Regions from separate parts of the Shewanella sediminis HAW-EB3 genome, predicted to be linked through region 2. Evidence: predicted binding sites of a transcription regulator. Region 2 holds the regulator's gene; each other region holds the start of a gene.
The links. Region 2 encodes MetJ, which represses methionine synthesis genes. Its sites were predicted from a motif close to TAGACGTCTAGACGTCTA; they were not measured.

Region 1 (4,998 bases), 130 kb from region 2:
AGTGGAAACACGTCTTGAAAGTGGTAAAGAAAATAACCAAGCGCTATCCCCGACACCAATTCACCAACAATGGGCGGTAGTTTTAGGCGTTTGGCGATCACGGCAAATATTCGAGTCGTCACCAACAATACAAGAACTAAATATAGAAAGCGCATCTGTAGAACCGATTCTCTGGTTGACTAATATGAGAATAGTTGTGGGGCTGGGTAAAGTCTAATGTTTTACGCTAGTTACTTGATGATTAAGAAAATTAATCTGTTCTGATATTATCACTTAAAGGTTTTCTAATTCCCCCTGGCATTGAATGCAGAGCTCTGCTGTGGGATGAATAGTGAGCCTGCCTATGCCGATACTCTCTCCACACTCGTGGCAGAACCCATACTCATCGGGGTCGAGAAGGATCTGCTTGATACGCAGGAGTTGTTGACTCATCTGAGTCTCATTGGCCTGGGCCATCTGTTGCTGCTGTATGGCATCGATACGTGACACCCGCCCGACGGCTTGTTGGTCGAGTTGTACCGGCGCACCACGACTGTGAATAGCGATGACCTCTTGCTCAAGCTCGATGAGCTGCGCCTCGAGCTGGCTCAATAACTGCCTTTTTTGAGGTAATGTCAGTTCGGCTTGCTTCAAATCGTAGTGGCCCGTTTTGGAGGTGTAAGCGCATACGTTAGCCTGCAATACCGGGGATGTAAAGCTGTGTGAGTGGGATAAAAAAAAGCGCACTAAGTTTGATTTAGTGCGCCTTTCATTTACTCTTTAACTCGTAACTCGTAACTCGTAACTCGTAACTCGTAACTCGTAACTCGTAACTCGTAACTCGCAGCCTATAACTTATGCTTCATCTTCCAGAGAATAGGGCAGAGGCTGAATGGTTAGCGAAGAACTCTCATCACCTGTAAGTCTCAGACTCGCCGAGTTTTCGGTATCGTTTGGTAGCACTGCCGTGAGCAGTACCTGCTCGCCCGATTGTACGACTTCGATGATAGTACCGGTTGTCTTGAATCCATCCTCAAGTGCCAGCTCTAACTTACTCTCCAAAGTCACTGCTTCAGAAGCGTTGCCCGATAAGATATAGAGGGCGCGCTTATTGCCGCCACGGTACTTCATTCTGGCTACGGTTTCCTGGCCCATGTAGCAGCCTTTTTCGAAACTGATCCCACCGATGGCCTGCAGATTACACATCTGAGGAACAAAGTGTCCCTGATGGGCGGCGGCAAGGTTAGGATAACCCGACTGGATCTCGAGCGCTTGCCAGACTTTGCACTCATAGATAGGGGCATTGATTGAGGTCAGTAGTGCCTGAGATGGAGTCTTTTCAATGACGATGATGAAACGTGAGCCGTCTTTCAGCAAGGCACCACCGGGGATCTCTGTCACTGCTTTGTCTATATCACCAAAGTAGTTATTTACCCACTCTTGAGCCTGTTCTCCGGCGACACCCAGAATCAACCAGTCACTGCTAACATTCGTTAACTCAGCCTTACTGAATACGGCATATTTAGCCAATTGTGGCAGGTCGACCTCGAGGGTATCCGAGGGCATCATCATGAAGAGCGTATCTTCGATGGCAAATGTTCGGAAGCTGGCCCACATCTTTCCTTTTGGATCGCAGTGAGCGCCCCAACACCATTGATCTTTCTCGAGTGAGCTGATGTCGGTAGTGACTTGCCCGTGAATGAAGCTACGGCCTTGCTCACCGGTAATGCTCATGAGTCCAAGGTGAGTCAGATCTGAAAAAACAAGCGATGGAAGCGGATCATTCAAGTTCCAATCGAGCTGAGAAACTGAAGTCGTCATATCATTTTCCTGGAATGTTAGGCGTTGAGAGAGGGTGATTGTAATACCAATTGAAGATTACTTAAATAAATGGCGCGCACAATTTTGCAATTGAGCGCGCCATATCTGTCCTGTTACAACCAAAGGTCTGCTTTGGGGGAGCCCTTAGTGTGAATGAAGCAAGCGAGTACGGATAGTGCCATCGATTGTCTTCATCTGCTCCAGAGCTTCCTCGGCTTGGTCTGAGTCAACTTCCATCACAACATAACCGATTTCGTTAGTCGTCTGCAGGTACTGGGCCGCGATGTTGATCCCTTTCTCTGCAAAGGCTTGGTTAATCTGAATTAACACACCTGGTTGGTTATGATGAATATGCAGCAGACGAGAGGTATCTTTATGTTGTGCCAGTGATACCTCGGGGAAGTTTACTGCAGTCATGGTCGAGCCATTGTCTGAGTATTTAGCCAGTTTTCCGGCCACTTCGATGCCGATATTTTCCTGAGCTTCCTGCGTACTTCCACCGACGTGCGGCGTCAAGATGACATTATCTAAGCCACGAAGAGGGCTGATAAACTCATCATCGTTGGATTTCGGTTCGACAGGGAACACATCGATTGCCGCACCGGCAATCTTGTCTGCTTCGAGCACAGATGCCAGCGCGTCGATATCGACAACGGTTCCGCGAGAGGCATTGATCAAGATGCTGCCCTTCTTCATGCAGGCAAGTTCGGCTTCGCCGATCATCTCTTTGGTCTGTGGGGTCTCGGGTACATGCAGACTGACCACATCGGCAAGAGTCATCAACTCCTGCATAGAGTGGATCTGTTGGGCGTTACCAAGAGGCAACTTATCTTCGATATCGAAGAAGATCACTCTCATGCCTAAGGTTTCAGCTAAGATACCAAGCTGAGTACCAATATGACCGTAACCGATAACACCTAAGGTTTTTCCACGAGCTTCGAAGCTACCGCTGGCACTCTTTAACCATCCGCCTCTGTGTGCCATAGCATTACGCTGCGGAATGCCACGCAGGAGCATGATAATCTCGCCCAATACTAACTCTGCAACGCTTCGTGTGTTAGAAAACGGTGCATTAAATACAGGTATGCCCAACTTCTCTGCAACCTTAAGGTTTACCTGATTGGTGCCTATACAGAAGCAACCAATACCGACCAATTTGTCAGCCTGACTCAATACCGTTTCCGAAAGCTGAGTACGGGAACGAAGACCGACAAAATGTGCATCCTTAATAGAGGCGATGAGTGCCTCCTCCCCGAGGGATGCTTTGTGGTATTCAATGTTGGTATAGCCCGCACGTTCGAGTACATCTACCGCAGATTGGTGGACGCCTTCCAACAGCAGGATCTTGATCTTATCCTTGTCCAGCGAATGTTTCGCCATGATTTAGGTACCCTCTTCGGTTATTGGTATTATATTATTTGTTTTCACCAAACAACGCTCACTTGCAGAACCCTGCATAATGGTGGAGTTTGGCTATGATCTGTCAATGCTCAACCAAAATAGCACTTTTTTTGTTCACTGTGGAGGGCTAGATGGCTAAAGTCATTATTCTGGTGATAAAACAATATGATTAATTTGTACTAAGAGGTTCCAATTTTGAATAAACGCGTCATCTGGCTAATCGTTTTTTTCTCTGTACTGATCTGGTCGGCTATAGGGCCGAAGGATCAGTTCACCTGGTTTCTTGAGGTCTTGCCGGCATTAATCGCTCTACCTGTGCTATTTTTTAGCCGCAATCGCTTCCCGATGAGCCCTTTGGCTTACCTGCTTATATTGATCCATTGTGTCATCCTGATGGTAGGCGGTCATTATACCTATGCTGAGGTTCCACTTTTTGATTGGATATCACAACTTGTTGATGGAGATAGAAATAATTACGACAAGCTGGGCCATTTAGCTCAAGGTTTTGTCCCTGTTATATTAGCCAGAGAGATATTTATCAGAAGGGAGGTGGTGAAGCCGGGTCACTGGTGCAATTTTTTGGCTGTCTGTTTCGCCCTCGCATTCTCGGCTTTCTATGAACTGATTGAGTGGTGGGTCGCACTGTTAACCGGTGAAGATGCCGAAGCATTTCTCGGCACTCAAGGTTATATCTGGGACACTCAATCTGATATGGGGATGGCGCTGTTGGGTGCGGTTATGAGTGTGCTTCTATTATCACGGCTTCACGATAAACAGATCTGCCAACTTAAACTAGGTACTCCATAGGACCATTGCGAGAGAAGTGGTTATATCTGGAATATTCGAACTTCAGATATGGGGATGGCGCTGTTGGGTGCGGTTATGAGTGTGTTTTTATTGTCACGACTTCATAATCGACAGATCGATAAGCTGATTTAAAGTACTTAATAGGGTTATTTATGGTGGTTTACGTAATTTTAACTTTTATCGCTTTTTTGTTACATGTAAGGCTAGTCAAACTTACTAAAACTGTTCAAAATAGTCATCATTGAGATTGATAGGGAAGCCTTCATTGCATCGAGGTAACTTTTCAGGGAGAGAAGTGAATGAGTAAAATTGACGGGTTAGTGTTTTTGCACCAAGTTGCAGCCCCATGCCATCTGGCCATCTTGGCTGAATCTATCGGATTAAAGACCCGTATCGTAAAGCAGGTGTCTGATTTAGAGCCTGAAAGGGACGGTGATAGTTTCTACCTAATTTCACAAGAAGGTGCAGCACTCGACAGTAAAGGGATCCCTTTACTGGCCTCTCGTCTGGTGCCTCATGTCCCCGTCGCTCTATATCAAGTCGATCGCGATAAGCTGGAGCCTGAAACGGCGCTGTTATTGGGGATCCGTGGGCTCCTCTATGCCGATCAGCGTATGGATCTGCTCTTAACCGGTCTGAGAAAGATGGTCGCCGACGAGTTATGGTATGACAGAACCTTGATCAGCAAGATGTTTCGTCATCTTGTGAAGCGATTAGACAGTGCCAATGATTATTCTCAAGAGACGGTGGCTATGCTGGAGATGCTCACGAAACGGGAGCGTACCATCATTCAATTAGTCTCCAGTGGAGCCAGAAATAAAGAGATCGCCCATAACCTTTGCATCAGTGAGCACACGGTGAAGGCACACATCTCATCTATCTTCAGAAAGACTCAATCACGCAACCGTGTAGAATTACTCCGCTGGGCTCAAACCTACCAGAGTCATTTTGAACTTTGTTCATAGAAACGTGTTCGTAGAAAAGAGGTGG
Region 2 (4,998 bases):
TACTGCCGGCGCTCTTCCTGGTCTCGGGATTATCGGCTGGTGCGGCGGCAAACTCTGTGGTTGCCCTGTTGATGTTCAAGGTCGATAGTCATGATAAAGAGCTTAGCCGTATGCATGCCCTAGAGCTACCAGTGATGGCGACTGAGATCATGTTCCTGTTTATGTTGTTCTGTGCCTTGTACTTCAAGGGCGGCGCAGCGGCAGTGGCGCTGGCATCACTCACCACAGGTGTGTGGGCTGGGGTATTTTGGATTGGAGTCGTGGGTATCGGCTTCGGTGTTCCTCTGCTGTCCATGTTGATGCCTGCGGCGACGCGGCACACTAAAGGTGCCATGTTGATGGTGGCTTGTTCAGGATTAACCGGGGTATTGGCACTGCGTCACTTCATTCTTTACGCGGGGCAAAGTTACATCTACTAGCTGTTGTTCATCATAAACAATTTATCTGCAAAGTGTTGTTTTAGCCCGGAATCTGAATGGTTTCGGGCTTTTTTGTTCCGAATATTGGAGATGTAACTCTTCGAGATAAGCAAAAAGTCATCAATAAAAAATCTACTTTTTATCCGCACACTATTCCGATCCATCGACTATCTTTAATTGAGAATGATGAAGCTCAAATTACAATAAAAAATGAAAATCGAAAAGGCTGAATGGATGAAACTGTTCAAACTGGCATTATGCTATCTCTTGCTTTCCCCTCTCTCGTCATCGTTTGCAGAGCAACTGAGTGACGAAGTTTGGGGCAATCTTGTGCCTGCGATGGAAGGGGCTCGGAGCCTGCCATCGAGTAGTGAAAATCCTCTATTTATTAATCCGGCTCTGCTGGCATTAGACTCCCTTAAATTTGATGATTCTGCCTTATCTCTGCCGACGGTGGGGGCTAGCGCCTCCTATGATGCGCACGGGGATTTTTCGGTCGTGGCTGTGAATGAAAGCGTTCAGATGAACGTATTTTACAACACTTATGCCGATGCCATTGGTGTTAATGCAATCGATATCGAGGCGTTCGAGTCGTCGGAGGCTCTGAAGGTGCAGGAAGCTGAGCTTATGGATCTCGATTCTAAAGGTATTCTTGTTGCAGGGGCCGTTTCTGATTTTGGTGTTGCGCTAAGTTTTCCCCTCTCAATTGTAAATATGCCGATATCTGTTGGTGTTTCTCCAAAACTGCAAAAGATCGATACCTATAATTATGAAGCGGTTATCAATAGCTTTGAGCCTAGAGAGTTAGATGATGCCAGTTATCGAAGTGATGAAACCACATTCAATCTGGATATCGGTGTTGCAATGGAGCCTGTGGAGGGGTTAGTCGTTGCCATGTCCGGGCGAGACCTGATAAGCAAAGAGTTGGAGGCGGTAGAGTCTCAAGGCAAAACGCTTAGCTATCGAGTCGATCCCAAATTTGCGGCTGGTGTCGCCTATGACTGGAATCGTCTGACTTTTACGACGGATATTGACCTTAACCCTATTAAACGTTTCGATGAAACTGTGGGTACCCAGTACTGGCGATTCAAAGGGGAGGTGCGAGCGACGGATTGGTTGGCACTGCGTTTGGGTTATCGTCATGATATGAAGGACAATAGGGCAAGTGTCTATTCATTGGGAACCGGAGTCGAACTTGGCCAGGTATTCTCTCTCGATTTCACAGGTATGGTCAGCAGCGATGACGCCATCGGCGGTGTACTGAAAACCTCTTATCATTTTTAAAGCTCTGCTATCGACTTTATCGTCAACAGTAAGGCACTCACCGAGCAGAGTAGCAGGGTCATTTTTTTGGTTTTATTCTTATCGATATGGCCAACCAGACGTCCCGAGACCAGATAGCCTAATATCACCCCAGGCAATAACATCAGTGACAGCCATAGGTGTTCGATAGTTAATAATCCGGTTATGGCTAAGATCGCCAGTGCGATCGTAGAGCTAAAGATAAAGAAGGCCGATAGAGCGGCGCGAAACTGGCTGGCATCTTTGCCCGAAAGCAATATTGCCATTGGCGGCCCGCCGATGGCGGCGATGTTACCGAATATTCCGGATACGAATCCTGCGGCAAATAAACTTTTTCGATTAACCTTTAAGTTGAACTTCATCAGACTGAGAATAACGGCTGAGGCGACGATTCCGGCTATTGCCAGCCCCAGAACGGGCTGAGGGGCAAATATCAGTAAAGCTGCCCCAAGAAAACCGCCCGGAATACGGCCGAGAAGAGCATATTGCAATCCGTTAAATTCCAGAGAGCTACGCTCTCTGAAGAGTGTCAGCAATGAGATAGAAAACCCCATAACAATAACGGGAGCAGGCACCAGTTGTGGATCGACGAGATAGAGCAAGGGGGTTGCCACGACAGCAAGACCGAAACCGATAAGGCTTTGGGTGAGGGCACCGAAGAAGATGATGATCGAGGCTAAGAGTAAGCTGGTTGGGTCGATTATTGAAAGCACTGCATCTTCTCTCGGTTAATCCTGTTTAGTTGCTGAAGAATAATTTATCTGAAATCGTGAGCGGCTGAAACAAACAGGGATCGCATAGCGATCCCTGAAATTGACTGAACAAGAGTAAAGGTTACTCTACATCTTCCCACTCAATTCCCATCTCATCCATCAAGCGTTTCACCTCTGCCGGAATACTGTCAGGTTTATCTTTAGACAGATCTTCATCATTTGGCAACGGCTGACCGGTATAGGCATGCAAGAATGCTTCACACAGGAGTTCACTGTTAGTTGCGTGGCGCAGGTTATTGACCTGACGACGAGTACGCTCATCAGTCAGAACCTTAAGCACTTTCAAGGGAATTGACACGGTAATCTTCTTTACCTGTTCATTCTTCTTGCCGTGTTCAGCATATGGGCTGATATAATCGCCATTCCACTCAGTCATTGACTCACCTGTAAATTCAAAATTCGGGGCAGATTTTAACCCTTTAATTTGTACAGTCAAATTATTGCCTCTTATTTGCGACAATTGCAAATAGATTTCTATATGTTTGGACGTCTAAATGGCTATAAGTTGTTGACGATGGCTTTTAGCTTAGGTACATTTAGACGTCCAGACATCTATTTGTGTCAATTGAAATGAAGTATGATGTTCAGTAAATAGTTTAGGAGATGTAGATGACCGAACGTAAGTTAGCCACAATTGCAGTCCGTCAAGGGATTGAGTCTGATACTCAGTATGGTGCGGTCGTACCACCAATCTACCTTTCTACTAATTACTCTTTCGACGGGCACAAGAATCCCAGAGATTTTGATTATAGTCGCTCGGGGAATCCGACCCGCTCAATCCTTGGAGATGCTATCGCCGGATTAGAAAAGGGAGCAACGGGTGTCGTGACCTGTACCGGGATGGCGGCAATTACTCTGGTGACGAGTCTGTTGGGCCCCGATGATCTGTTAGTGGTTCCCCATGACTGCTATGGCGGTAGCTACCGCTTGTTTACCAACTTAGCGAAGAAGGGCCAGTTTAAGTTGGCTGTTGTCGATCAGACCGATGAGTTAGCCCTACAAGATGCTATAGCGCAAAACCCTAAGATGGTTTGGCTCGAGACACCCTCAAACCCACTGCTGCGCGTGGTCGATATCGAGGCTATCGCGAAGGCGAGTCATGCAGTCGATGCTCTCGTAGTGGTAGACAACACGTTCCTTTCGCCTATCTTGCAGCAACCTCTGCTGCTCGGTGCGGATATCGTTATCCACTCTACGACCAAATATATAAATGGACACAGTGATGTGGTTGGCGGCGCCGTGGTAGCTAAAGACGAGGAGTTAGGGGAGTTATTGCACTGGTGGTCAAATACCTTAGGCCTGACCGGCTCGGCGTTCGATAGCTATCTGACGTTACGTGGTATTCGTACCCTTGCCGTACGTATTCGAGAGCATCAGGCGAACGCCCAAAGAGTACTGGATACGCTGACAGCGAGTAGTGTCGTCGATAAAGTTTATTATCCGGGCCTTAAGGATCACCCCGGTCATGAGATCGCCGCGAAACAACAAAAAGGCTTCGGCGCAATGTTAAGTTTCGAGCTTAAGGGGGGAGAAGCCGAGTTAGTGGCCTTCCTCGAGCAACTTAGCGTGTTCTCCGTCGCAGAAAGTTTAGGTGGCGTAGAGAGTTTAGTCGCGGTTCCTGCGACAATGACCCATAGAGCAATGGAGCCTGAGGCTCGAGCCGAAGCTGGGGTGAAAGATACCCTTATCCGTCTTTCTGTAGGTATTGAAGATGCAGATGATTTAGTTGCTGATATACAGGCAGGACTTGCAGCGGCATTAGCTTGTTAATAGGAGTTTGAAATGGCACGTTGTCATTTGCATAAATTTGGTGGTTCCAGTCTGGCGGACGCTGACTGTTACCGCCGTGTGGCTCATATCCTTCTCACTCACGGCAATAGCGACGATCTTGTCGTAGTCTCCGCCGCGGGTAAGAGCACCAACTTTCTTTATAAATTATTAGAGTTAAAAGATACGGCTCAGCTCTGGCAAGAAGAGCTGCAGGTGTTGATTAGCTTTCAACAAAACCTGATCGAGCAGCTGCTTTCTAATGAACAGGCCACAAGTTTAAGAGAACGTTTGTCGATCGATAAGTACCAGCTTATCAGTCTGTTTTCACAGGATGAACTGAAGGAATACGAACGCAGCGAAGTGGTGAGCTTCGGTGAGCGCTGGTCCGCGCGCCTGTTGGCGGCCTTGCTCAGGGAGTCTGGTGTTGCTGCGAGCGATGTCGATGCCAGAACCTTGTTATTGGCCGACGAAGGTGGCGTGCCGCAGATAATGCTGGTCGAGTCCCGTCAGCGAGTTCGGCAAGTACTTAATGACCATCCCAATGAAAGATTAATTATCACGGGTTTCATCTGTGCCAACAGTCGAGGAGAAACTCTGTTGCTGGGACGTAATGGGTCCGATTATAGCGCCACCCTGATCGCCAGTCTGGCCGCCATCGAGCGGGTGACCATCTGGACCGATGTCGAAGGGGTATTCAATGCCGACCCCAATAAGATCAACGATGCTAAATTGCT
Region 3 (4,998 bases), 2.1 Mb from region 2:
TATCGCCGTCATTCCGTTAGAGGCTAATCCATTTGCGAAACCGGCGATCCCCTGCTCAGTCAATGGGGTATTGAAGCAACGCTCTTTTCCGTATTTTTCCTGCAGACCGGAAGTCGCACGAAATACTCCACCGAAATGTCCGACATCTTCACCAAACAAAATGGCCTTATCGTCAGTCTCCAATACAAGTGAAAGCGCGTCATTGATGGCTTGTAACATATTAATTTTTGCCACGACTTAACCTCTCCCTACACTTTTAGGATATGAATCAGGGTACTTGTTCAGATGCTTCTTAAGGGATTTCAACTGCTGTTGTAACCTAGGCGTTGGCGCATCATAAACGTCCTCAACTATGGTATCGAGCATCGACATCGGACGTTTTTCTGCAAGTTTTAATTCGGCAAGTACCTCTTTACGGTATTTCTCATACAGGTCTGCATCTTGTTTTTCAGTCAGCCAGCCCTTGTTAATCATCCATAATTTGAAACGTTTAACCGGATCATGTGTCTGCCATTTGGCCTCTTCCTCTTTAGAACGATAACCCGATGGATCATCTGAGGACGAATGAGCACCGAGTCGATAGGTCATCGCCTCGATCAGAACAGGTTCTTTATTGTGGATAGCATGAGCACGCGCCTGTTGTGTCGCCGCTAAAACCGCCAGCATGTCATTACCATCTACGCGTATGGTGTGTATGCCGTACCCCGGACCGCGACTGGCAATACCGTTGCCCATAAACTGCTCGCTGGTTGGCGTTGAGATGGCATAACCATTATTGCGGCAGAAAAAGATGGTCGGTGACTTAAGTACTGCCGCCATATTTAATCCCGCATGAAAGTCGCCTTCCGAAGCGGCGCCTTCACCGAAGTAACAAACGGCGACATTACGCTTATCTTGCATCTTCAAGCTGTACCCCACGCCGGATGCCTGAGGTATTTGGGTAGCCAGTGGAGAGGAGATAGTCTGATAGTTAAGCTCGGCAGAGCCATAATGGATCGGCATCTGCCGTCCCTTACCCAGATCTTTCTCATTACTGAACAGCTGATTCATAAACTGCTCAGTAGAAAAACCACGGTAACGTATCGCAGCATGCTCACGGTACTGGGCTAAGATGACATCATCGCTATCTAGCGATGCCACACTGCCTATGATTGAGGCTTCCTCACCGGTACAGGTCATATAAAAACTGATACGACCCTGACGTTGAGCGCCTAACATACGTTCATCCAACACTCGTGTAAAAACACAAGTATCGTGAATTTTTGTTGCCAGTTCTTGACCTATCGTGGGCAGAACAGCATTTTCATACACTGTACCGTCCGCTTGCAATATCTTTAAAATAGGGACTGACACAGAGTCCTTATCGAGAAAACTGACGCGATGGACAGTTTCATTATGGCTTGTTGCGTTGCTCATACTATTCTCTTATCAGCTGAGTGCATTTGTTATTTAGTGTGCTCTCTACATAGAGAACGCCAATTTTTGTAATACGCGGGAGAAACATTACGTTAACGTAAACTACCTATCAACTATTCTCACCCGCTTAATAAAACTAACCTCGGCCTTGCGCGTATCTTTAGCTTTACAATACCCGAACTGACCCTGTTCATTGTATGTCAGTCCAGTCGATAGAGATTAGTTACCTAAATCGATATTCTCTGTCGTTGCAGGCTTTAAGCAAAGCACGGTTCTCTGCCCCACGGGTACTTTGGCATTAGGAAAGACAATCGCCTCAACTTTATGTTCAACCTTGATATTGTTGCCGCCCTCTTTCGCCAGGATGTAACCTTCTGGAAAGGATGTAAAATTTTCGACATCATTGGTGAAGGTGAATTCGAAATCATCAAACTCTTTGTTAATAGCACGGCAGACTTGATAAAGATTGACCTTGTTTACATCGAAAGCGGACAACTCGAGTGGATCATTGCCTATCAGTCTGTTTAACATCTCCTTCAGCGCAATGAAGCGAGTCATGTCATTTTGCCCCATGGGCAAGACTTTCCCCAGTTCGATGGTAAATGCATCGGCCTGATAATTCAGAGATGAGAAATAGCTGAAGGTGGTCGTAGGTTCATGATGAAAAAGGACGGTATCGATACCGCATGCCTCAAGAAACATGATCTGCTCACCACTAAACTTTCTTCCCGGACGATAAGGGTAGATAGCAAATTTTTCATGCTTTGAGCCGCGAATGGCCGTGTGAAGATCATAATGAATACGATGACGCTCTTCTCTCTGACCTGCAAAAAACTTGTCGACATAAAATTCAAGTTTCTTGGCTCGGATCCTTTCCGGGTTAACCAGACCTTCACCGGATGAATGTGCCCCATTAAATAGTCGATTTAAGTTTTCATCGATAAAACGGGTTCCATTGATAATAGCCGCTGGGTTACCAAACAAAAAAAGCACCCTTTGTTTAGCGATAAGTTTCTCTTCAAGCAGCGCTGTAACCAGCTCGTTGCACAATTCTATCGGTGCAGTCTCATTCCCGTGTACGGCACAGGAGAGGACAATATCTTTGGCTTGATTAACTTTAGGTTCAAATACGATAACACCGGTATCCCATACTTCTACTTGAGTATGGTCACCTACCGAAAATGAACAGGTTTCATCGATATGTTGAGGATGAGCAAGGGTGAGATTTAAAAAGTCCTTCGACTCTTTTAGCGCTTGAAACACGAGATACTCCTTAATTGTTCCTGCACAAAGATATGTTCTGGAAAACAGACATCTACACGCAGGATCCTTTTATAGTTTTTATGAAAGCTCGAACAAGGATACTAGCATTTTACGCCCACATCAGCCATTTATCGGCGGCGGAAATCGCCTTTAGCCACAAGGTTAGCTCAAGTATTTCAATTTCTGTTTGCTTTTATCCCCGAAGTGAAACACAATGCAGACATCTAGCCGTCCAGACGTTCGCAACGTTAAGTGCATCAGATTTGGGTCGTGTAAATAATTAAAGAGAGGTAGTGTATGGCCATAGCGACATTTGGTGCAGGTTGTTTTTGGGGTGTTGAGTACTTTTTCAATCAGATCCAGGGAGTGACAAAAACCAGCTGCGGATATATGGGTGGTCATGATTCCGCTAACAGCTACACGGAGGTCAAATCCGGAGAGACGGGACATGCTGAAGTCGTTCAGGTAGAGTTCGATGAAAACCAGGTGTCTTACGAACAGGTGTTAGCCGTATTCTGGCAGAACCATAATCCAACCAGCTTAAATCGCCAGGGTGGAGACATCGGCTCACAATATCGTAGTGCCATATTCTTTCACTCTAAAGCGCAAAAAGCCGTGGCTGAACAATCTAAATTGGACTTAGCCCGTAGTGGAAAATGGGGAGAGAGGCAGATAGTGACGGAGATTGTTCCGGTATTACAATTTAACCGAGCCGAAGAATACCATCAGAACTACCTGGAAAAAAACAACTTACCCAGTTGTCACATCTCTTACTAAAGTGTTATACCAATTGTACTAAATATCTTACCATTCAGCGGGAATTCAAAGCTCTGTAGGCAAGTTGTATGATTGAAGCTAATAGTTATTCTATATCGAAAGCATTCACCGCAGCATAAAGGGCTTTGAAAACCGCACTACGTGAGCGCCTCAGGCCTTCCACTTCTACTTTACATTGACTTAAAAGGGAGTGGCCATTTTTTCATCAATGTGCCTTGAATTGAAAACCCTGAGGGGCTCTGAATTGATTACATATTTAATACAACTGGTATTAAGAGGCACAGGTTCCAGGCAATAGGAATAATACCCACAAGCTGGAACCGAGAACCTGGAAACTGATTAGTACTGTTAATTCTTCAACATACGATCGATAATCGACTGAGCCTCACTTATCACCTGCTCTAAGTGAGCTTGACTGATAAAGCTTTCGCCATAGATCTTAAACAGGGCTTCGGTACCCGAGGGACGCGCCGCAAACCAAGCGTTTTCGGTGACAACCTTGATACCACCTATGTTGGCATTGTTGCCAGGTGCCCGGCTCATGACATCCTGGATAGACTCACCGCCTAAGTCAGTCGTACCTAAGACATTCACATCGACATCATTAGCAATAATGTCGGCAAATTTGGCTTTCTTTTCGGCGCTGACAGGGCTATCGACACGGGTATAGAAGCTTTCCCCGTGCCGGGCGACCAATTCCTTATAACGTTCGGCCGGTGTCTTACCTGTGACAGCCAGAATTTCGGCAGCCAATAGGGCTAAGATAAATCCGTCCTTATCGGTGCACCAGGTAGTGCCATCGCGTCTTAAAAATGCCGCGCCCGCACTCTCCTCTCCACCGAAAGCAAATTGCGCTTTGGCAAGACCATCGACGAACCATTTAAATCCGACGGGAACTTCACTCATCATTCGCTGATGCTGTGCACACACCTTATCTATCATTGAGCTTGAAACTAAGGTCTTACCTATCACCAATTTTTGTGACCACAATGGCCTGTGCGTGAGCAGATAATCGATAGCGACGGCCAGAAAATGGTTTGGGTTCATCAATCCGCTACCCGGACAAACGATACCGTGACGATCATAATCGGGATCATTCCCCACACAGAGATCGAATTTGTCCTGATGTTTCAAGAGTCCGGCCATGGCATAAGGTGAGGAGCAATCCATTCTGATCTTGCCATCTTTATCCAGAGGCATAAACCCGAAACGTGGATCGACACTTTCATTAACCAGTTCGATGTTGAGACCATAACGAGCCGCTATCTTGTCCCAGTAATAGATCCCTGAACCACCTAGTGGGTCGACACCGATACGCACACCGGCTTTGGCTATCGCCTTCATATCGACGACACTGTCGAGATCATCGACATAGGGAGCGATGAGATCGAGCGAATCGACCAAGCTTGAACCGATAGCCTGTTTGTAGCTAATTATGTTGACCCCTTTAAGGTCAGCCTTTAGATAAAGATTTGCCTGCTGCTCTATCCATTGGGTTATCTCACCCTCTGCCGGGCCACCATGTGGAGGGTTGTACTTAAT

Region 1: serA (phosphoglycerate dehydrogenase) is a predicted target of MetJ. The motif match lies at 3,322-3,339, and genes of this name have one in related genera.
Region 3: msrA (peptide-methionine (S)-S-oxide reductase MsrA) is a predicted target of MetJ. The motif match lies at 2,897-2,914, and genes of this name have one in related genera.

What each region holds. Positions count from the first base shown of each region.
Region 1 covers NC_009831.1:4,822,893-4,827,890, reverse strand. Annotated here, with positions in the region: gene SSED_RS20615 (cation:proton antiporter) at 1-155, opposite strand, end outside; gene SSED_RS20610 (TraR/DksA C4-type zinc finger protein) at 274-633, opposite strand; gene ygfZ (tRNA-modifying protein YgfZ) at 835-1,800, opposite strand; gene serA (phosphoglycerate dehydrogenase) at 1,945-3,180, opposite strand; gene SSED_RS20595 (DUF2238 domain-containing protein) at 3,397-4,008, shown strand; gene SSED_RS20590 (helix-turn-helix transcriptional regulator) at 4,308-4,973, shown strand.
Region 2 covers NC_009831.1:4,949,909-4,954,906, reverse strand. Annotated here, with positions in the region: gene nrfD (NrfD/PsrC family molybdoenzyme membrane anchor subunit) at 1-419, shown strand, start outside; gene traF (conjugal transfer protein TraF) at 654-1,703, shown strand; gene SSED_RS21080 (sulfite exporter TauE/SafE family protein) at 1,700-2,434, opposite strand; gene metJ (met regulon transcriptional regulator MetJ) at 2,556-2,870, opposite strand; gene metB (cystathionine gamma-synthase) at 3,104-4,264, shown strand; gene SSED_RS21065 (bifunctional aspartate kinase/homoserine dehydrogenase II) at 4,277-4,998, shown strand, end outside.
Region 3 covers NC_009831.1:2,826,843-2,831,840, forward strand. Annotated here, with positions in the region: gene SSED_RS12205 (alpha-ketoacid dehydrogenase subunit beta) at 1-234, opposite strand, end outside; gene SSED_RS12210 (thiamine pyrophosphate-dependent dehydrogenase E1 component subunit alpha) at 238-1,416, opposite strand; gene astE (succinylglutamate desuccinylase) at 1,636-2,679, opposite strand; gene msrA (peptide-methionine (S)-S-oxide reductase MsrA) at 2,977-3,456, shown strand; gene pgm (phosphoglucomutase (alpha-D-glucose-1,6-bisphosphate-dependent)) at 3,805-4,998, opposite strand, start outside.